Regions from separate parts of the Streptomyces sp. NPDC091649 genome, predicted to be linked through region 2. Evidence: riboswitches for the same ligand, from Rfam matches in the RefSeq annotation. Region 2 holds a riboswitch; each other region holds the start of a gene.

Region 1 (7,195 bases), on a different contig from region 2:
TGCAGTCGCTGCTCCAGGCGGCGGGGATGCCGGTCGCGGACTACCGGGCGCGGTTCGGGACGGACCCGGTCGCGGACTTCCCGGCCGAGCTGGCGGGGTTCGCCGCCCGGGGCTGGCTGGACACGTCGGCGCCGGACGGTCTGCTGCGGCTGTCCCCCTCGGGCCTCGCCCACTCCGACGCGCTGGGTCCCACGCTGTTCTCCCCCGGGGTGCGGGCCGCGATGGCCGCGTACGAGCGGAAGTGACCGGGCCGTGGACCTGACCCTTCTCTACCGGGGGCCACTGGCCTCCTGCGACTACGACTGTCCGTACTGCCCGTTCGCGAAGCGGCGGGACAGCCAGGCACAGCTCACGGCGGACCGGGCGGCGCTGGAGCGGTTCACCGGCTGGGCGGCCGCGCAGACCGGCGACCGGCTGTCCGTGCTGTTCACCCCCTGGGGCGAAGGGCTGGTGCGCTCCTGGTACCGGCGGGCGCTGACGGAGCTGTCGCATCTGCCGCACATCGGCCGGGTGGCGATCCAGACCAATCTGAGCTGCCGCACCGGCTGGCTGGCGGACGCCGATCCGGAGCGGCTCGCGCTCTGGTGCACCTACCACCCGGGGCAGACTCCGTACGAGCGGTTCCTCGGCCGGTGCCGTGAGCTGTCAGCTCTCGGCGTCCGCTACAGCGTCGGGGTGGTGGGCTTCGACGCGCATCTGGAGGAGGCGCGTCGGCTGCGGTCGGCGCTGCCGCGGGACATCTATCTCTGGGTGAACGCGGCGGAGGGGCACACCTACACCGACGACGAGGCGGCGCGGTGGACGGAGCTGGACCCGCTGTTCCCCTACAGCCGTGATCCGCACCTTTCGGCGGGGCTGCCGTGCCGGACGGGCGAGTCGGTGATCTCGGTGGACGGCGACGGCACGGTGCGGCGCTGTCACTTCGTCAAGGCGGAGCTGGGCAATCTCTACGACGGCAGCTACCGCCGGGCGCTCGGCCCGCGGGCCTGCCCGCTCGCCGTGTGCGACTGCCACATCGGTTACGTGCATCTGGAGACGCTGCCGTTGTACGACGTGTTCGCCGGCGGTGTCCTGGAGCGGATACCGGCCGGTTCCGGTGCGGCCGGTTCCGGAGCGCACGCGCCGGACGGGCTCGTGGTGCCGGGCCCGTCCCGGCGTGCGCTTCCCCTCCTGGAGTCCTGACCGCTGCGGCCGCTACAGCGGCAGCAGGTCGGGGCGCTTGGCCTCGACGTGGTCGCCGGAGGACTCTCCGCGCAGCCGTCGTCCGATCCACGGCACCAGGTAGTCGCGGGCCCACTGGATGTTGTCGCGCCGTGCGTCGATCGGCCGGCGCTGAGCCTGCGGCGGCCAGGGCTGGTCGGGGTCGGCGGGCACGTCGTGGCCGAGGACCTGGGCGGCGCGCAGCGCGACGCGGGTGTGGCCCTCCGGTGAGAGGTGCAGCCGGTCGCTGTCCCACGCGCGCCGGTCCTGGACGGAGCGGAGCGACCACAGGTCGAGCACGGGGCAGTGGTAGCGGTCGGCGATGGCCCGCAGATGGACGTTGTACGTGGCGATCTTGCCGCGCATGTGGCGCAGCACCGGGACGCCCCGGGTGTCGAAGCCGGTGGTGACCATGACCGTGCCGACGGAGTTGCTCAGGTCGGCGACCGCCCGCTCGAAGCGCTCGGCGAGATCGTCCGGATCGGTGCCGGGCCGGATGATGTCGTTGCCGCCCGCACAGAAGCTGACCAGGTCGGGGGCCAGTTCCTTGGCGCGTGGGATCTGCTCCTCGACGATCTGGTCGAGGAGTCGTCCTCGTACGGCGAGATTGGCGTAGCGGAAGTCCCCGTGCGGGGAGTCCTCGGGGTCGGCCGCCGCGTCGGGGGCCGGGAGCCGGTCGGCGAGGAGGACCGCGAAGCGGTCCGCCCAGCCGACGAAGGTCCCGTCGGGGCCCGGGTCGCCGACGCCCTCGGTGAAACTGTCGCCAATCGCCGCGTACGACCCGATGATGTGCTGCTGGTTGTTTCTCGAATCGTCTGCCACAAGCACGTATCATGCATCGTCCGATGTGACCTACGCGACCGTAATACAGGGTTGACGGGTGGTGAGATAGACCACCCGGTCAGTTTTTGGTAAAGCCGGAATAAAGAGAGGGCGGTGCGCCCTCGCGCACCGCCCCTCGGGTACTTCTCGCTGCCGCTCGGCTCAGACGGAGACGCCGTGCTGACGCAGGTACGCGATCGGGTCGACGTCCGAGCCGTAGCCCGGACCGGTGCGGACCTCGAAGTGCAGGTGCGGGCCGGTGGAGTTGCCGGTGGAGCCGGAGAGGCCGATCTGCTGGCCGCCGGTGACGGTCTGGCCGACGGAGACGTTGAGCGAGGACTGGTGGGCGTACTGGGAGTACATGCCGTCCTCGTGCTGGATGACGACCTCGTTGCCGTACGAACCGCTCCAGCCGGCCGAGACCACGGTGCCCGGTCCGATGGAGAGGACGGGGGTGCCGGAGGCGGCCCGGAAGTCCGAGCCGGTGTGGTAGCCGCTGGACCAGCTGGCGCCGGAAGCGCGGTACTGGGTGGTGACGTTGGCACTGGCCAGCGGGGCCGACCAGCCGGAGCCGGTGGCTTCGGAGGAGCCGGCCGGAGCCGGGTCGCCGGAGCCCTCGGAGTCGTCGGCGGAGACGGTGTCCGCCTTCGGGGCCTTCTTCGGGGCGGCCTTCGGGGCCGGTTCGACCTTCTTCGGGGCGGCCTCGGGAGCCGCGGACTTCTCGGCCGGGGCGGAGCCCTTGGCGCCGAGGGTCAGCTTCATCCCCGGGTGGATCAGGCTGGGGTTCTCGCCGACGGTCGAGCGGTTGTCCTCGTACAGCTTCTCCCATCCGCCCTTGAGCCGGTGCTCCGCCGCGATCTTCGAGAGGTAGTCGCCGGAGACGACGGAGTACGTCTTCGGAGCGGCCTTCGACGTGGCGGGAGCGGTCGCCGGTGCGGTGTGCGCGGCGACGACCGAGGCGGCGGCGGGCTTCGAGGCCGGAGCGGCCTGGTCCGCGGCGTTCGCCGCGGTGGCGCCGATCAACGGGAGGGCGAGTACGGCCCCGCCGGCCCCGGCGGCGAGGACGCCGCGGGAGATCGGGCCGGACTTCGGACGGCGGTGCTTACCCTGTGCGGGCATGGGGAAGTTCCTCTCCGGCGCCTGCGAGGTGAGCTGTCGGGTTCGGGCTGGAGATGCCCGGTCGCGTTGCGGCGACTTCACCCCGAGCCGGTCCGGATCTCTCCGGATCGGCGGCTTACCTGGTTCCCCCGCTCCTGCCACGCGTGAGTGGGTTGGGTACGAATTCCGGGCGGCGGCAGGATTAGGCGGTCCGTCCGGATTGACGGTGACCGTAAACCGGTCAGGACGAGTGGAACAAGCCATCGGTTGCCCACCGGAATCATCGATTCGATATCGCTCCGGATTTCCGGTCACACTCCGTGGATTGCGGATCTTGGGTTTCCGTACGGACAACGGGAATCCCCCGGCGCGGCCTCGCCACGGTCCGTCACGGATATGATCCCGCTCACCTCGCGAATCCCATCTCACCCATTAGCGGGGCATGTTCTGCGAAATACACCAATACGGACACGCCGTGAGCGCCACCCCTGACGCCCGGTCAGCCCGGCCTCCCGGTTCCCCGTGCTGGCGTGCGTGACCGTGATGATTTTCTGTCGAATCGATGTCGTATCGTCACGGGAGCGCCCTCGCCGGCGAGCCGCGCCGGCGCCAGAGACCCCAGGAGCCCCCGTGACGCAGCAGGTGCCGCAGGTCCCGCCGACAGAGACCGTGCTGACCGGAGTCCGCAACTTCCGCGACGTGGGCGGGCTGCCCACGACGGACGGGCGGCGCACCGCCTTCGGGCGGCTCTACCGCAGCGGCCATCTGGCGCACGCCACCGCCGAGGACGCGGCGTTCCTCGCCGGGCTCGGGCTGCACACGGTCTTCGACTTCCGCAATTCCGCCGATCACCTGCTCGACGGGTACGACATCGAACTCGACGGCGTCCGGAATGTCAGCATTCCCCTCACGGACCCGGCCGACGGCGCGGAGTTCTGGCGGCTGGTGCGCGACGGGAGCATCGAACAGCTGCGCTCCATCCTGGCGGGCGACCAGGGCAGCGAGCGGATGATCCGCATGTACCGCTCGACGATCCTGGACCGCACCGCCGAGCACAGCCGGGTGCTGCACGCGCTGGCCGATGACAGCGTCCCGGCCCTGATGCACTGCGCCGCCGGCAAGGACCGGGCCGGCCTCTCGATCGCGGTCACCCTCCTGGCGGTCGGCGTCGAGCCGGAGGCGATCGAGGAGGACTACCTCAAGTCCAACGACCTCCACCGCCGGTACAAGGTCAAGCGCGCCGACACCTCGGAGGCGGGAATGTCCTCCGAGGTGATGGAGCTGCTGAACCCGCTGTTCGGAGCGGAGTCCGCCTATCTCGCGGCGGCGTTCGCGGCCATCGAGGAGAACTGGGGAACGACCGACCGCTATCTGGCCGAGGGGCTGAAGGTGTCCCCCGAGACCCGGCAGCGGCTGCGCGAACGCCTGCTCGACCAGGGCTGACCCGGTCGGCGGTCCGCCCGGAGGGGTTCGGTCACTTGCTCCCGGCCACCACGAAGAGCAGGTAGAGGAAGCCCGCGATGATGTGGCCCGCCACGAGATACGCGAAGAGCCGGATGATGACGCCGCGCGGCATCCGCTTCTCCTGCGGGTCCTCGTTCGCGCGGCGGCCGGGGCCCAGCGGGTCATAGTGTTCGGAATCGGACATGACGGTCCTCTCTGTCGGCCTCACGGCCGGTGGAGCGAAGGATGGAGTCGGCGGGGACGGCCGGTCAGCGCGCGTGGAGGGCGTTGCCGAGGCACAGCTCGGCGGCGGGACTCTGCAGCAGGGAGTGGACGAAGAGCAGCTCCGCGCCACAGCGGTCGACGGCCGCGATCCGGTGCGGGGTGAGCGAGTCGAAGTGGGCGCTGTCGCCGGGTTCGAGGTCGTGGACGGTGTCGCCGAGCGCGATCCGCAGCCGCCCCTCCAGGACGTACAGCCACTCCTCGCCGGGGTGGACCCGGACCAGGTCGCCCTGGGCCCCGTAGGGAACACGCACCCGCAGCGCCTGCATCGCGCGGCCGGATCCGCCGGCCTGCCGGTACATCCAGCCGTCGGCCTCGGTCCCCTCGAAACCGCCGCCGCGGACGATCGCGTCCCGTTCGGGCGGCTGCTCGCCGAGCAGCTCGGAGACCGTCGTACCGTAGATCCGGGCGAGCCCCAGCAGCATCGGCAGCGAGGGCTGCCTGCGGCCGGTCTCCAGGCGCGAGAGATGGGCCGGGGAGAGCCCCGCCCGGCGCGCGGCGGTCTCCAGCGTGAGACTGCGGTCACGGCGCAGGTCGCGCAGGCGGGGTGCGACGCCGGGGAGCTCGTCCGGCACCCCTTCGTCCGGAGGCTTCATGCCTCCATTGGGCCAGGATCTTTCCTCTGAGGCAAATAAATTGCCTCAGAGGCAAAGTCCCGTCCAGGGCCGGTCAGCGGTTGGCGACGGCCTGCTTGACCAGCGTCCGGCCGAAGTCCCACATCAGTCCGCCGCCGCTGTGCGCGTCGTCCATGACGGCGGTGAACGCCGCCACGAAGCGCTCCACCTCGGCGTCCCCGATGATCAGCGGCGGGATCAGCTTGATCACTTCCAGATGGTCGCCGGACACCTGGGTCAGGATTCGGTGCTTCTGAAGCAGCGGCACGACGACCATCTGCGCGAAGAGCCCCTTGCGGGCCGCCTGGAGCATGGTCCAGCGGCTGCGGAGGCGCAGCGAGGAGGGCCGGCCGAACTCGATGCCGATCATCAGTCCGCGCCCCCGGACCTCGTGCAGCAGCTCGTAGCGGTCGACCAGGGCGGCCAGCCGCTCGCGCAGCAGGTCACCGGTGCGCCGGGCGTTCGCGACGGTCTCCTCGTCCTCCATCACCGTCAGGACGGCGAGACCGGCCGCCATCGCCTGGGCGTTGGAGCCGAAGCTCGCGGAGTGGACGAGGACCCGGTCCATCGAGGAGTAGACCTTGCGGAAGATCCAGTCCTTGCCGAGGGTCGCGCCGACGGGCACATAGCCGCCGGAGAGCGCCTTGGCGACGCACACCAGATCGGGCTCCACGCCCTCCTCGTGCTGGTAGGCGTAGAAGCCCCCGGTCCGGCCCAGACCGGTCTGCACCTCGTCGGCGATCAGGAGCGCCTTGTGCCGGTGCAGCAGCTCCTGGGCCTGCCGCAGGTAGCCGGGCGGTGCGGCGTGCACTCCCTTGCCCTGGATCGGCTCGACGACCAGGGCCGCGACATCGCCCCGCTTCAGCTCGCGGCGCAGCGCGTCCAGGTCGCCGAGCGGGACCGCCGTGTCCGGCAGCAGCGGGGCGAAGCCGTCACGGAAGCCACTCTCCCCGTTGACCGACAGGGACCCCGTGGTCAGGCCGTGGAAGGCGTGGTCGCAGTAGAGAATCCGGGGCTTGCCGGTGGCGTAGCGGGCGAATTTCAGCGCCGTCTCGACCGCTTCCGTGCCGCTGTTCCCGAAGAAGACCCGGTCCAGGTGCGGGCTGTGGGCGAGGAGTTTCTCGGCGAGCAGCCCGGGCAGCGGCTGGCAGTCGAAGCGGGTGAGGTCGGCGAGCTGGGCGTCCAGGACGTCGTGCAGGGCCCGGCGGACGACGGGGTGGTGCCGGCCCAGGCCCATGACGCCGAACCCGGCGAGCATGTCGAGGTAGTCGTCGCCCTCAGCGTCCCAGAAGTACGCGCCCTCGGCCCGCTCGTAGACCTTGTCGAAGCCGAGGGTGTGCAGCATCCGCGGCAGCTGGTGGTTGAGGTGGCGCGCGTGCAGGTCGTACCGCTCGGCCCCGCGCTCGGCGAGGAGCCGCGCCAGGTCGAAGCCCTTGGATCCGCCGTCCGTCATCGCCCGCTCGTCTCCTTCGGGATGTGTTGCCGCCAAGGGGTCCGGCCGCCCCGGGAGACCCGTGGCGGCCGGCCGCGCTGTGGACCCGTCGGTCACCGCCTCACCGGTTGCCGCTGATGGTCTCCCGCGCCGCGCGCAGGGACTCCTTGAGGGACCCCATGGTGGCCAGCACCGCCGTGGGCTCGTAACCGCAGTGCGCCATGCAGTTGGCGCAGCGCGGGTCCTTGCCGCGGCCGTACTTCTCCCAGTCGGTCTCCTCGATGAGCTGACGGTACGTCGGCAC
Region 2 (7,195 bases):
GCGCCGTCGCCCGCCGCGACGGCGTCCCTGCCCATCGGACGGGAGGTGGCGCGGCGCGCGCTGCGCCGGGCTCGGGAGACGGGGTGGAAGCCGCCCGCCGTAGAATCGGGTCATTGTGTCTGAGCAGCCCATGAACCCCGCCCCCGCCTCCGCCGACGCGCCGGACATCGGCCGCACGCCGACCGGCTCCACGGCGGCCGACGCGCTCGCCGACGCCACGGCCGACGAAGCCGCCGCGCTGCGGGCCGCCTCCTTCGAGCGCGCGCGCCGGCTCCGCCAGGAGCCCCGCTTCCCCGGCGGCCCCGCAGCCGACCCCGCCGGCTCGCACCACGAGCGCCGGATCCGCAGCTTCCAGCCCCGCCGCAGCCGGGTCACGACCGGCCAGCAGGAGGCCCTGGAGCGCCTGTGGCCGACGTGGGGCCTGGACATCGACGGACAGCGCGTCCTGGACCTGGCCGAGATGTTCGACGGCCTGCCCGTCGTCCTGGAGATCGGCTTCGGCATGGGCGAGGCCACCGCGCAGATGGCGGCCGACGACCCGGGCACCGGCATCCTCGCGGTCGACGTCCACACCCCCGGCCAGGGCAATCTGCTGGGCCTCGCGGACAAGGCGGGCTCGACCAACGTACGAGTGGCCAACGGCGACGCGGTCATCCTGCTGCGCGAGATGCTCCCCCCGGAGTCGCTCGACGGCCTGCGCGTCTACTTCCCCGACCCGTGGCCCAAGGCCCGGCACCACAAGCGGCGCCTGATCCAGCCCGATTTCCTGGACCTGGTGGCCCCGGTGCTGAAGCCCGGCGCCGTCGTCCACTGCGCGACCGACTGGGAGCCGTACGCCGAGCAGATGCTGGAGGTGCTCACCGCGCACCCCCGCTTCGAGAACACCGCGCCCGGCGGCGGGTACGCCCCGCGCCCCGCGTTCCGGCCGCTCACCCGCTTCGAGGGGCAGGGCCTGGACAAGGGGCACGTCGTCCACGACCTGCTGTTCGCCCGCGTCTGACCCACCACGCGCAGCCGCTTCCCGGCCGGATGCGCCGTCGCCGGATGTCAGTGCTCGTCGTTAGGGTCGAGTGGTGTCCGACCCCTCCGTGCAGCCTCAGCAGGCGCGACCCGCCGTCCCGGTTCTTCACGAGCGGCGGCTCGACGAGGTCCTGGGCGCCGCGGCGGAGCGCGGCGGCGGGCGCTACCGGCCGCACCGCGTCGGCATGGTGTGGCGCAGCAAGGTGTTCCGCGCCGGAGCCGTGATCCTGACGCTGGTCCTGTGCGGGCTGGTGATCCTGGCCCTCGTCCGGGAGCAGACCGGCCCGGAGGGCTTCCTCGTCGGCCTGGGTCTGGCGGTGCTCCCTGTGCCGCTCCTGATGGCGGCGTTCCGCTGGCTCGACCGGGTCGAGCCGGGGCCCTGGCGGAATCTCCTGTTCTCCTTCGCCTGGGGCGCGTGCGCCGCCGCGCTCGTCGCGATCATCGCCAACTCGTTCGCGACGCGCTGGATAGCCACCGCGACGGCCGACCCGGCGAGCGCCGACACCCTGGGAGCGACGGTGATCGCCCCCGTGGTCGAGGAGAGCGCCAAGGCCGCGGCCGTGCTGCTGATCTTCCTGTTCCGCAGACGGGAGTTCAGCGGGGTGGTGGACGGCGTCGTCGTCGCCGGCTTCACCGCGACGGGTTTCGCGTTCACCGAGAACATCCTGTATCTGGGCAACGCCTTCGGTGAGGACCAGCAGCTCGGCAGCACCGGATTCGCCTCGGTGACGGCCGGGACCTTCTTCGTGCGGATCGTCATGTCACCGTTCGCGCACCCCCTGTTCACGGTCCTCACCGGCCTCGGCTTCGGCTTCGCGGCGATCAGCGCCCGCCGCCACCGGGCCCGCCGGATCGCCCTGCCGGTGCTGGGGCTGATCCTGGCGATGGGTCTGCACGCCCTGTGGAACGGCTCGTCGGCCTTCGGCCCGTACGGCTTCTACGCGGTGTACGGCATCGTCATGGTCCCGGCGTTCGGCCTGGTGACCTGGCTGGCGATCTGGTCGCGCCAGCGGGAGCTGCGCACCCTGGCCGCCGAGCTGCCCGTGTACGCGGCGGCCGGCTGGCTCTCCCCGGCCGAGCCGGCGGCGCTCTCCTCCATGCGGGCCCGGGGCATGGCCCGCGACCTGGCCCGCCACTGGCAGCCGGACCGGACCCGGGGCCGGGCGGCGGCTCGCGCGGTCGCGGAGTACGAGTCGTTCGCGACCTCCCTGGCGGGTCTGCGCCGCCGCGCCCGCCACGGCGCGGTCGGCGCGGACTTCGGCGCGCGCGAGCGGGAGCTGCTGCACCATCTCTGGCGGCGCCGGGAGGTCGCGGCCCCGGCCCTCGACCACGCGGCCCGCCTGTTGTCCCGTCCGGGCGCCCACCGCCACGGCCACCCCGTGCCGCCGCCGTACGGAAACGGGCGCCCGTACGGCTCCGGGCCCGCGCCCGGACAGCCGTACGGACAGCCCTTCGGGTACGGATACGGCCGGCCGTCCCCGTACTCGTCCCCGTACGACCGGGCTGCCGGTCGGGCCCCTGGCACACCGCCCGGCCCAGGCCCCTTCCCTCCGGCCCAGCCGTACGGCGAGCCGTACCGCTCCCGGACAGACCGGCAGCCCTGACGTCGGGGGGTGTGCGTCAGGGCTGCCGGGGTTTCGGGGGCGGCGGGTGCTCGCCGGAAGCCGTCCGCCCGCAGGGCGCCGGCCGGGGAGCGGAGGGCTCAGACCTTGAGGCCCTTGCTGTTCAGCCAGGCCATCGGGTCCATCGCCGAACCGCCCGCGGTGCGGACCTCCAGGTGGAGGTGGACCCCGGTCACGTTGCCGCTGTCGCCCATGCGGCCGATGGTCTGGCCGGTGGTGACCTTCTGGCCCACGGAGACCTCGATGGAGGACTGGTGGGCGTACCAGATCTCCGTGCCGTCTTCGAGCTGGAGCACCGTGCGGTAGCCGTACGAACCGGAGTAGCCGGCCGACGTGATCGTGCCGCTGTGCACGGCCTTGAGCGGCGCACCGGCCGACCCGGCGAAGTCGAGGCCGGTGTGCTGGCCGGAGGACCAGAGCGCGCCGGACTGACCGTAGGTCGAGGTGATCGTGTACGAGAAGGTGGGCAGGGAGAAGCTGGCGGCCAGCTTGGCGAGCCGCTCCTCCTCCTTCTTCTTCTTCGCAGCTTCCTCCGCCGCCTTCTTCTCGGCGGCGGCCTTGGCCTCGGCCTCGTCCTGCTGCTGCTTGGCCTCGGCGGCGGCGCTCTCGGCCGCGGCCTTCTCGGCGGCGGCCTTGGCCTCGGCGTCGGCGCTGGCCTGCTGCTGCTCGGCCTGCTGGAGGATCCGGGCGCGCAGCGCCTCGCCGGCGTCGGTGCCCTGCTTGGCCTCGGCGGTGGTGAGTCCGGCGGTGGTGAGCGGCGCGGACGCGGCGACCGGGACGGGCTCCGCGTCGTCGGACATGAGTGACCCGACGCCGGGAAGGGACTTGGCGTCGGGGAGGTTGTCCGCGATGGAATCGGGAAGAGAGATGGAGACCGGCGCCTTGTCCTGCGCGGTGGCCATGCCGCCCGCACCGACGGCCGCTATGACGCCGACCCCGAGGACGGTGGAGCTACGGGCGAGACCACGCTGCTTGGCCACGCGGTGCTTGCCGCGCACGGGCCGGATGGACTCCGCGGTGGGGTTCCATTCCTCCCAGGTGCGCTCCTCGCCGCCGAGGGTGTCGGTACCGAAGGGTGACGGGGCCTCGGGGGCAGGCTTGTTGGACGCCACGTGGGCGCACTCCTTTCCTTCCTTCTCGCCTACCGGGTTAGCTGACGGGTTCGGAGCAGGAAGGTCTCCTACGGGCCCCTCCGCCTCTCACGAGACGCAGGCGTCCGATTCACCCCATGTAGGTGGTTCCCCGGTTCCCTTGCGGAATTCGGCGCTCGCGCGCGGCGCCGTCTCTGACGACGGCTGTGACGACCGCGCTGCGTTATCGAACGTTAATAGACGCACGGGCCCGATTCCAAGCTGTTCCTGTTGATCATTAACGAACAGGGCAGGGATGTACGGGTCACAAGCGGGCGGAAACGGGCGACTTGACCGACACTCAGTCGCATGTCTTTTTCTGATGGTGTGTCAATCGTTATGCGCAGTGGTGTCCTTCGGTCACGCACCGTGTCATCGCCCGGTGCGGCCGGCCCGCGCCATGGAGCGGGGCCGTCGTCGACCGCGGTATCAGCCGGCGTCGTCGGCCCGGCCCACGATCTTCACCGTCGTCCGGCGGGCGGGCTGCCCCTCCGCGGGCCGGGCGACCGCGATCAGCGCCATGTCGTCCGTGGTCCGGCCCCCGGTGTGCAGCCGTACGTCGTCGGTCAGCGCGGACAGCAGCTCCTCCGGCCCCGGGAAGATCCTGCCGAGCAGGCGGGCCGCCGGGTCGTAGAAGACGCCGTTCGGGTCCCGGGCCTCGGACAGGCCGTCCGTGAACGCGAGGAGCGTCGCACCGGCGGGCATCGACCACTCGTCGGCCCGGTCCGGCCACACCCCCAGGTCCATCCCCAGCGGCAGGGCGGGCACCGAGGGCGCCAGCACCTCCAGCGCGCCGTCCGCGTACAGCAGGATCGGCTCGGGGTGACCGCGGTTCACGATCCGGAGCGAGGCGGAGCCGGGCGGGATCTCGGCCAGCACGGCGGTGATGAACCCCTCCATGGCGTCCAGCCCGTACCGCCGCGTCCCCTCCCGTGCCAGCGCCCGCTCCAGCCGCTGCGCGACGCCCTCCAGTGAACGCTCCTGCTCGGCCGCCTCCCGGAACGCCCCGATGATCACCGCCACCGCCTCGACCGCTCCCAGCCCCTTGCCGCGCACGTCGCCGACCACCACGCGTACGCCGTACGGAGTGTCCGCGACGGCGAACAGGTCGCCGCCCACGAACTCGTCCGCCTGCGCCGCCTCGTACCGCGCCGCCACCTGGAGCCCGCCGATCCGCTCGGCCGGGGTCGGCAGCACCGCCCGCATGGCGGTCTCCGCGATGACCCGGGCCGAGGCCAGCTGCTCGTTGCCGCGCCGTACGACCCCGTTGATCAGCACGGCCAGCGCCGAGGCGGTGAGCACCGTGAGCATCTCGATGACCGGGACGACCTGGGTGGACGTACCGTCGGAGAGCCGCATCGCGATGACGGACACCAGCGCGGCGATCCCCGTGCGGACGGTCCTGGACAGCGAGAAGAACGGCGCCGCGATCAGCGGGGCCGCGACGAAGAGCGGGACCGCGGTGAAGTTGGCCGGGGCCAGCGAGTCGAAGAGCAGCCCGCCGATGATCAGCAGGGCCGGCATCATCCGGACGAACCGTCGCGATCCCCGGCCACCGGGCGTCACGTCGTGCTCCGGGGAGCCGAACACCGCACGGCCCACGGCGTCGACGCTCCCCGCCGTGCCACTACGCCGTCTCTCGGCCATCCCCACCTGTGCACTCCTGCCCGGTCCACCCACGGCTGCGGACGGTACCGCGCCCCGCCCAGGCTTCCCGGAGCCGCGCCGAGCGGCGACTCCGCATCGGCCGAATAGGGGGAAGCGGCCGGAGCCCCGGTCTTCGTGGTCAGCCGGAGAGCCGGGTTCCGCGCAGACCGTCCGCGTGTCCGCACGAAGGCGGCGGCGCCGTCCCCGTAGCGATCGTAGTTCTTTCCGGAGCGTGGGCCGGTGGCCTGGCCGAGCGATCCCCGCACCGGACCTCCGGCACCCGGAAACGACTCGGGCCCGGCACGCTGTGCGTGCCGGGCCCGAGTCTTCAGTAGCGGGGACAGGATTTGAACCTGCGACCTCTGGGTTATGAGCCCAGCGAGCTACCGAGCTGCTCCACCCCGCGTCGGTAAACACAACTCTACGCCATCCGAGCGGCCGCTCCGACCACATTCCCGCCGCCCCCGCTCGGGCCCCCGCACGAGGCGGGCGCGGGCCGCGGCCACCGGACCGTCCTGCCGCATCACGAGGTCCGGCAGGACGCGTTCGCGGGACCGTACGCTTCCGGGGCGCGTTCCACGCCTGTCCGACCGGGCGTGCGGAAGCCCTGTCCGGCCCGAACTCGCGGACGCGGAGTCGTGCGCGACGGGCGCGGGCCCTCTGCCGGCCCACTGTGATCAGTCGGACTGCTCAACCGTGCTGTGCGGCGGCAGCGCCCCCGCGCCGCCACATCTCGTAGTGCCCACATTCCGCCGCGACCTCGGCTGCCGCCTGAGCCGCGGTGAAGAAGTCGTCGACCACCGGCGAGACGCGCGATGCCGCCACCGCGAGGCACACCTGATCGGGCGCCAGATCGGAGACGGGCACATAGGCGACGTCGGATGCGAGTAGAACACGGTCGCCGAACGGGCCAGGAACGAGATGCCCCTGCCGGCCGCGACGTGCTCGAGCGTCTCGTCCACCCCGCGCGCGCGGTGAGCATTCCCGCGGACGAACTGATGGTGCCGGGGTGCTTCGGGTTCCTCGCGAACATCGTCACGCAGAACTACCCGTCGTCCAGCCTCATCACCCGCCAGACCCTCGGCTGGGAACCTGACCGGCCCAGCCTGCTCACCGACCTGGACAACGGCCACTACTTCCCCGCCGGAGCCTCGGCCGGCGACAGCGATGTGGCGACGCTGGAGAAGTTCGTGACCCGCATGCGGTCCGGTGACCTGAGCGGGGCCCTGGAGATGGTCGACGAGGAGGCGGTCTGGCAGGAGGCCGAGACCCTGCCGTGGTCAGGCAGTGGCGAGGACCCGACGGGTTCGTCCGACTGGAAGACGCGATCAGCGCTTGGGCGGAGCGGAGATGATCGTGCGGGACTACGCCGTGGTGGAAGCAGGCGAGGTGGTGGAGCTGCGGCTCGACCTGGAATTCGTCTCCCGAGAGAGCGGGCGCCGGCTGCCGATGGAGGTGGTGGAGCACTACACGGTGCGTGAGGGCAGGATCCACGGCGCGAACGCCTTCTACAAGGACACCCAGGCGGTCAACGACCTGGTCAAGCACGGCTGACTCCCGCAACGCCCCGCACGGGTCGCGCGGAGGGTGCTCGGCGCCGAGGCGGTGCTCGCCCGAGAGCTCACGGTCGTACGGAAGCGGGCTTCAACGACGCCGACCACCTGGTGTGTTCAGCCGGCCTCGGCATCTCCGAGCGGGGTGTGCGGTATGCGGTCGTGCGGATTGCCGTCCTCACCGTGCGGTGCCGGCCACCGCGACGCGGCAGCCGTGAACCAA
Region 3 (7,195 bases), on a different contig from region 2:
CCCGCCCCCGATCGCCGCCGGGCTCAGTAGTTCGGGAGGCGGCGGGGACCGAGGTCGCCGCGGGCGGGCGGCGGGGCGAGCCGGACGCTCGCGCCGAGCACGGTCAGTCCCTGCGGAGCGACGACGACCGGTTCGAGGGCGACGGAGACCACCTCGGGGTGGTCGTCGACCAGCCGGGACAGCCGCAGTAGCAGCTCTTCGAGCGCGGCCGTGTCGACGGGGGCCGAGCCGCGCCAGCCGAACAGCACCGGGGCGGCCCGGATGGACCGGATCAGCTCGGCCGCGTCGCGGTCGGTGGCGGGGACCAGCCGGTGCGCGGTGTCGCCGAGCAGCTCGGAGGGCGCGCCCGCGAGGCCGAAGGACAGGACGGCCCCGGCGGCGGCGTCGATGGAGGCCCGTACGACGGTGTCCACGCCGCGCGGGGCCATCGCCTGGACGACCGGGAGCAGTTCGGCGGGGCTGCCGAGGAGGTCGGTCAGGTCTCCGTACGCCCGGCGCAGCGCCTCCTCGTCGGCGAGGTCGAGGCGGACCCCGCCGAGGTCGGCGCGGTGGCGCAGGTGGGGTGCGGTGGTCTTGAGCGCGACCGGGTAGCCGAGCCGGGCTGCCGCGGTGACGGCCGCCCCGGGTTCCGGGGCGGGGAGCGTGGGGCGGACGGCGATGCCGTAGCGGCCGAGCAGTTCCCGTGCCTCGTCGTGGGTGAGCGGGCGTCCGCGCGGGTCGGGGGCGGTGGCGAGCTGGGCCTCGATCAGGGCGGCGGCGCCCGGTTCGTCGATGGTGTCGTCGAGGAACTCGGGGATCTTGCCCGGCACGGCCGCCTGGCGTCGCCACTGGGCGTACTTCACGGCCTCGGCCAGGGCGCGCACCGCGCGCTCGGCCGCGGGGTAGGCGGGGATGCGGCCGGAGTCTGCCGTGATCTCGGGGCCGGTGCCCGCTTCCGGGCCGGCGCTCGCTCCGGAAGGCGTGCCCGCTTCCGGGCCGGGGGGCGAGCCGGGGCGGGCGGGTGTGGCCGGGCCGGTCGGGGGCGCGGTGTGTGCCCGGGTCCGGGCGGCGGGCGGCACGGTGCCGGGGCGCGGGGCGGCTGTGCCGGCCGCGGCGGCCAGGGCCTCGGCGAGGCCGCCGATCTCGACGTGGACGACGGCGACCGGCTTGGCCGCACCTCCGGCCGCGGCCTTGCGCAGTGCGGCGGCCAGCACCTCGCCGTCGCCGGTCTCGGCCTCGCCGTCCTCCCCCACCCAGGGGATGGCGGTGACGATCACGGCGTCGCAGGTCCCGTCCGCCAGCGCCTCGGCCAGAGCGTCGCGGAAGTCCTGCGGGGAGGCGGCGGTGGTGAGGTCGATCGGCGGGCGCGGGCGCAGCCCCTCGGCGAGGCAGGCGTCGTACGTCAGGAGGCCGAGGGACTCGGAGTTGCCGAGGATGGCGACCCGGGGGCCGGCCGGGAGCGGCTGGCCCGCCAGCAGCAGTCCGGCGTCGACCATCTCGGTCACGGTGTCGACCCGGATGACGCCGGCCTGGCGCATCAGCGCGGAGACGGTGGCGTCGGGGATGCGGCTGACGGGGACCGCGTGGCCGGGCGGGGCGGAACCGCTGTGCCGGGCGCCCTTCACCACGACGACGGGCTTCACGGCGGCGGTGCGGCGGGCGAGGCGGGTGAACTTGCGCGGGTTGCCGAGCGATTCGAGGTAGAGCAGGGCGACGTCGGTGTCCGGGTCCTCGAAGGAGTACTGGAGGAAGTCGTTGCCGGAGACATCGGCCCGGTTGCCCGCCGAGATGAACGAGGACAGCCCCGCCCCACGCCGGTGGAGACCGGAGAGCAGGGCGATGCCGATCGCGCCGGACTGGGTGAACAGGCCGATCCGGCCGCGGGCGGGCGACTCGGGGGCGAGCGAGGCGTTCAGCCGGACGGACGCGGCGGTGTTGATGATGCCGAAGGCGTTCGGGCCGATGATCCGCATGCCGTACGAGCGGGCCTGGCGGACCAGCTCGCGCTGTCGTTCGCGGCCCTCGGCGCCCCGCTCGGCGTATCCGGCGGAGAGGACGACCAGGCCCTGGACGCCGTGCTCCCCGCAGTCGGCGACGGCCTCGGGGACCCGGTGGGCGGGGACGGCGATGACCGCGAGGTCGACCTGTTCGTCGATCTCGCCGAGCGAGCGGTGGGCCGGGACGCCGTCGAGGGTGGCCGGGCCCGCGTCGAAGGCGCGGTTCACCGCGTACGTACGGCCGGTGTAGCCGGAGGCGAGGAGGTTGCGCAGGACGGTGCGGCCCACCCCGCCGGGGGTGCGGCCGGTGCCGATGACCGCGACGGAGCCGGGAGCGAGGAGGCGCTGCACCGAGCGGGCCTCGGCGCGCTGTTCCCGGCCGCGCTGGACGGCGAGGGACTTCTCGGTGGGTTCGAGGTCGAGGGTGAGGTGGACGGAGCCGTCCTCGAAACTGCGGCGCTGGGTGTAGCCGGCGTCCCGGAACACCTTGATCATTTTGTTGTTGGCGGGGAGCACCTCGGCGGCGAAGCGCCGGATGCCGCGCTCGCGGGCGACGGCGGCGATGTGTTCGAGCAGCGCCGAGGCGACGCCCCGGCCCTGGTGGGCGTCCTGGACGAGGAAGGCGACCTCGGCCTCGTCGGCGGGCGCGGAGGCGGGGCGGCCCTGTTCGTTGATGCGGTCGAAGCGGACCGTTCCGATGAACTCGCCGCCGATCGTTACCGCCAGTCCCACCCGGTCGACGTAGTCGTGATGGGTGAAGCGGTGCACGTCGCGGTCGGACAGCCGGGGGTACGGGGCGAAGAACCGGTAGTACTTCGACTCGTCGGACACCTGCTCGTAGAAGCTGACCAGTCGCTCGGCGTCGTCCGTGGTGATCGGCCTGATGCGCGCGGTGCCGCCGTCGCGGAGCACCACGTCCGCTTCCCAGTGGTCGGGGTACGCGTGATGCGGACTCTGCTCCGGCGTGGGCTCCATGGGCAAAGCCTACGGCGGTGGGCCCGGTAGCGGAGGAATCGGTGCCGGGGCAGTCTGAGGAGGCCCGAACCGGGGCAGCCGGAGCACAGGAGGGACGGGAAGGCCGGGCACAGCATCGCGCACCGCATGAGAGACTGGTCTAGACAACCGTTGATAATGTGAAGGGCAGAACCATGGCTGAGCGCCGCGTAAACGTCGGTTGGGCCGAGGGCCTGCACGCCCGCCCCGCTTCCATCTTCGTCCGTGCCGCCACGGCCTCCGGCGTCCCCGTGACGATCGCCAAGGCCGACGGCAACCCGGTGAACGCCGCCTCCATGCTCGCCGTGCTCGGTCTGGGCGCGCAGGGCGGCGAGGAGATCGTGCTCGCGTCCGACGCGGACGACGCCGAGGCCGCTCTGGACCGGCTGGCGAAGCTGGTCGCCGAGGGCCTGGAAGAGCTCCCCGAGACCGTTTGATCCACGCGAATCCGGCCCGGCCGGATTCAGCGAGTGCGAGAGCCGTGACCCTCTGGGGATCACGGCTCTTTCGCTTTCCGAAAGGAGCACCTGACCGAGAGGAGCGACGCTCCGATAATGCGGTGGCAGCACGAATAGCGCCCCGCGATTACCTCTCTCTTTGTACGGCTCTCGTGTTAATGGCGGGCACCCGCGGTGTTTACGGCATGTTGCGAAGCGCTCACGCGGGGAGCGGGCGCGGTCCGCCGGCCCGGCGGGCCCGGGCAGCGCAGCCGGAGGGCCGCGGTGGCGCGTTCCGCGTGCTGGGCGGTCAGCGCCCTCGCCCGCTCCGCGTCGCCGCGCGCCACGGCGTCCAGGATCGCGCCGCGCTCGGCCCAGGCGTCGGCCGGGCGGGCCGGCGGTTCGACCGCGTACATCCAGGCGATCTTGTACCGGAGCTGGGTGAGCAGTGCGATGAGTCCGGGACTGCCGCTGGCCTGGGCGAGGGTCTCGTGGAACCAGCCGCCCAGCGGGCGCAGATCCTCGCCGTCGTGCCGGCGGGCCCGCTCCCGCCCCAGCCTGACCAGGCCCCGGAGCACCTTGAGGTGGGCTTCCGTGCGGCGCTGGGCGGCGCGTGCGGCGGCCAGCGGTTCCAGGAGCATCCGCATCTCCAGGAGGTCGGCGGCTTCGTGGACGGTGGGCTCGGCGACACAGGCGCCGGCGTGTCTGCGGGTGACCACGAAGCCCTCGGACTCCAGCGTGCGCAGGGCCTCGCGGACCGGGACGCGGGAGACTCCGTAACGGCGGGCCAGCAGCTCCTCGGTCAGGCGGCCGCCGCGCTCGTGGATACCGGAGACGATGTCGTCACGGATTGCCGTGCATACCGAGTGCGCGGGAATGCGCATGTCCGAACCTCCGCCTTGATCTCCGCGAAACGCGGCCCGACGTATGTTCCGTGACTCTATTGCAATCAGCGGGAATTTCCGATGGCAGGCCGGAATCCATGGATATCTCCGGCCCCCGAATTGCCGAAGGCCCCGGCGGTCACCGGGGCCTTCGGGCGGAGTCGCGCGGGGCGGGTCAGACGTTCAGACCGTGGGAGCGCAGATAGCCGACGGGGTCCATGTCGGAGCCGTAGTCGGGGGTGGTGCGGGCCTCGAAGTGCAGGTGCGGGCCGGTGGAGTTGCCGGTGGACCCGGAGAGGCCGATCCGCTGGCCGGAGGAGACGCTCTGGCCGACGGAGACGCCGATCGAGGAGAGGTGGCCGTACTGGGTGTACGTGCCGTCCGCCATCCGGAGCACGATGTTGTTGCCGTACGCGCCGCCCCAGCCGGCCTCGACGACCGTGCCGGCGCCGACCGCGACGACGGAGCTGCCCGAGGAGGCCATGAAGTCCACGCCGGAGTGGCTGCCGGAGGACCAGAGCGAACCGCCGGTCCTGTAGCCGGTGGTGACGTGGGAGCCGGCGACCGGGAGGTGGAAGGCGTTCAGCCGGGCGCGCTCGGCGGCGCGGGCCGCCCGGGCCTTCTCCTCGCGGACCTCCTTGGCGCGGGCCTCGGCCTTGCGCTGGGCCTCCGCCTTCGCCTTGGCCTTGGCGGCCTTCGCGCGGGCCTCCGCCGCGGCCTCGGCCTTCGCCTCGGCGATCGCGTCGGCCTGCCGCTTCTGGGCCTGGGCCTGTGCGTCGATCTGGTCGGCGAGGGTGGCGTCGAGGGCGACGGCCTGGGTGAGGCCGGTGTCGGCGACCCGGGCGGCCTCGGTGTCCGCGGCGAGGGCCGGGGAGGCAAGCGAGCCGATGACTCCGGTGGTGGCCAGGGCCGCGATGCCGGCGGCCTGGGCGCTCCGGCGCGTGAGGCGGCTCGGGGCACGGTGCTTCCCGGTGGCACGGGTGAACGCCATGGAGGGGCTGATCCTTTCCTTCCTTCTCGCCTACCGGGTTAGCTGACGGGTTCGGAGCAGGAAGGTCTCCTACGGATCCCCGCGCCGGTCTCGCGGCACGGGCCTCCGATTCACCCCAGGGACTGCGTGGGTCCCCGGCTCCCCAGGCTCGCGCCTGACGGGGACTCGGCGATGACTGCCCGGGGCCGCGGCTGCGGCATACGGGTGACGGACAGCCGGGCCGACGCTAGGCGGGTGGACTTCCCAGCACCAAACGGGTCAGGGGGTTTGTCGCACATCCCACAGGGCAGACAGGGAACCTCTCCCCCAAAAGGTGCGAAGTCGACGAATCTCCCAAAATGTCAGAACCCCGACGAAACTTCGCTCGTCGGGGTCCTGTTCGTGGTGGTGTGTCAGCCGGTGACGACGGACACCTCTCCGATGCCGAGCGCCCGCACGGGCTCCTCGATCTGCGCGGCGTCGCCCACGAGAACCGTGACCAGCCGGTCGACCGGGAAGGCGCTGACCACCGCGGCCGTCGCCTCCACGGTGCCCGTCTCGGCGAGCCGGGCGTACAGGTGGGCCTGGTAGTCGTCGGGGAGGTGCTGCTCGACCTGATCGGCCAGCGTGCTCGCGACGGAGGCGGCGGTCTCGAACTTCAGCGGGGCGACGCCCACCAGGTTCTGCACGGCCGTCTCGCGTTCGGCGTCGGTCAGCCCCTCGGCGGCCAGTGTCCGCAGGACCTTCCAGAGGTCGTCCAGCGCCGGTCCGGTGGACTCCGTGTCCACCGATCCGCTGATCGCGAGCATGGCCGCGCCGCCCGAGTCGGGACCGCTGGAGCGCAGCACCTGGGCGAAGGCCCGCACCCCGTAGGTGTAACCCTTCTCCTCGCGCAGCACCCGGTCCAGCCGGGAGGTGAGCGTGCCTCCCAGGCAGTACGTGCCGAGCACCTGGGCGGGCCACACGCGCTCGTGCCGGTCCGCGCCGATCCGGCCGATCAGCAGCTGGGTCTGGACCGCGCCGGGCCGGTCCACGATGACCACGCGGCCGGTGTCGTCCGCGGTGATGGGCGGCACCGGCCGGGCCCGGCCCGCGTCGCCCGACCAGTCGCCGAGGGTCTCCGCCAGCAGGGCGTCCAGGTCGATGCCGGTCAGGTCGCCGACGATCACGGCCGTCGCGGTGGACGGACGGACATGGGCGTCGAAGAAGGCGCGCACGGCGGCCGCGTCGATCCGCCGGACCGTCTCCTCGGTGCCCAGGCGCGGGCGGGACATCCGGGCGGTGGCCGGGAACAGCTCCTTGGAGAGCTGCTTGGCGGCGCGCCGGGAGGGGTTGGCCTGCTCGTGCGGGATCTCGTCGAGGCGGTTGCCGACGAGGCGCTCGATCTCGCTCCCGTCGAAGGCCGGGGCCCGCAGCGCCTCGGCGACCAGGCCCAGCGCCTTGGCCAGCCGGGAGGCCGGGACCTCCAGGGAGACCCGGACACCGGGGTGGTCGGCGTGCGCGTCGAGCGTGGCGCCGCAACGCTCCAGCTCGGCGGCGAACTCCTCGGCGCTGTGCTTGTCGGTGCCCTCGGAAAGCGCCCGCGACATGATCGTGGCCACGCCGTCCAGGCCCTCGGGCTCGGCCTCCAGCGGCGCGTCCAGGAAGATCTCCACCGCGACGACCTGCTGGCCGGGGCGGTGGCAGCGCAGCACGGTCAGTCCGTTGGGCAGGGCGCCGCGCTCGGGCGCCGGGAAGGCCCAGGGACGGGCCGAGCCGGGCGTGGGCTGCGGGTGGTACTCCATGGCTACTCCAGTCACGGCGGCGTCGCTCACTTGTCCGCCCCCTCGTGCGCGGCGGTGCCCTCGGCGCCCGCCGTGCCCTCATCGGACTCGTCGGCCTCGTCGGCCGGCTCGATGGGCTCGTACACCAGCACCGCCCGGTTGTCGGGGCGCA

What was found. A riboswitch is a leader RNA that binds a small molecule or an ion and turns the genes downstream of it on or off. The one in region 2 is predicted to bind cyclic di-AMP.
Region 1: another riboswitch for cyclic di-AMP. It lies ahead of ACIQMU_RS08580 (peptidoglycan DD-metalloendopeptidase family protein); the one in region 2 lies ahead of ACIQMU_RS11735 (M23 family metallopeptidase).
Region 3: another riboswitch for cyclic di-AMP. It lies ahead of ACIQMU_RS17835 (M23 family metallopeptidase); the one in region 2 lies ahead of ACIQMU_RS11735 (M23 family metallopeptidase).

The regions. Positions count from the first base shown of each region.
Region 1 covers NZ_JBIVTR010000003.1:243,760-250,954, reverse strand. Annotated here, with positions in the region: gene ACIQMU_RS08595 (STM4012 family radical SAM protein) at 1-245, shown strand, start outside; gene ACIQMU_RS08590 (STM4011 family radical SAM protein) at 253-1,182, shown strand; gene ACIQMU_RS08585 (SGNH/GDSL hydrolase family protein) at 1,195-2,022, opposite strand; gene ACIQMU_RS08580 (peptidoglycan DD-metalloendopeptidase family protein) at 2,185-3,141, opposite strand; cyclic di-AMP (ydaO/yuaA leader) riboswitch at 3,147-3,305, opposite strand; gene ACIQMU_RS08575 (tyrosine-protein phosphatase) at 3,751-4,563, shown strand; gene ACIQMU_RS08570 (DUF6126 family protein) at 4,595-4,768, opposite strand; gene ACIQMU_RS08565 (helix-turn-helix domain-containing protein) at 4,833-5,441, opposite strand; gene ACIQMU_RS08560 (aspartate aminotransferase family protein) at 5,515-6,912, opposite strand; gene hpnH (adenosyl-hopene transferase HpnH) at 7,013-7,195, opposite strand, start outside.
Region 2 covers NZ_JBIVTR010000005.1:15,780-22,974, forward strand. Annotated here, with positions in the region: gene lhgO (L-2-hydroxyglutarate oxidase) at 1-123, shown strand, start outside; gene trmB (tRNA (guanosine(46)-N7)-methyltransferase TrmB) at 116-1,000, shown strand; gene ACIQMU_RS11730 (PrsW family intramembrane metalloprotease) at 1,074-2,624, shown strand; gene ACIQMU_RS11735 (M23 family metallopeptidase) at 2,723-3,754, opposite strand; cyclic di-AMP (ydaO/yuaA leader) riboswitch at 3,766-3,918, opposite strand; gene ACIQMU_RS11740 (PP2C family protein-serine/threonine phosphatase) at 4,202-5,419, opposite strand; tRNA gene ACIQMU_RS11745 (tRNA-Met) at 5,752-5,825, opposite strand; gene ACIQMU_RS11750 (hypothetical protein) at 6,110-6,244, opposite strand; gene ACIQMU_RS11755 (hypothetical protein) at 6,770-6,973, shown strand.
Region 3 covers NZ_JBIVTR010000009.1:172,206-179,400, forward strand. Annotated here, with positions in the region: gene ACIQMU_RS17820 (GNAT family N-acetyltransferase) at 24-2,951, opposite strand; gene ACIQMU_RS17825 (HPr family phosphocarrier protein) at 3,125-3,406, shown strand; gene ACIQMU_RS17830 (GntR family transcriptional regulator) at 3,583-4,290, opposite strand; gene ACIQMU_RS17835 (M23 family metallopeptidase) at 4,466-5,281, opposite strand; cyclic di-AMP (ydaO/yuaA leader) riboswitch at 5,295-5,462, opposite strand; gene ACIQMU_RS17840 (pitrilysin family protein) at 5,674-7,044, opposite strand; gene ACIQMU_RS17845 (pitrilysin family protein) at 7,071-7,195, opposite strand, start outside.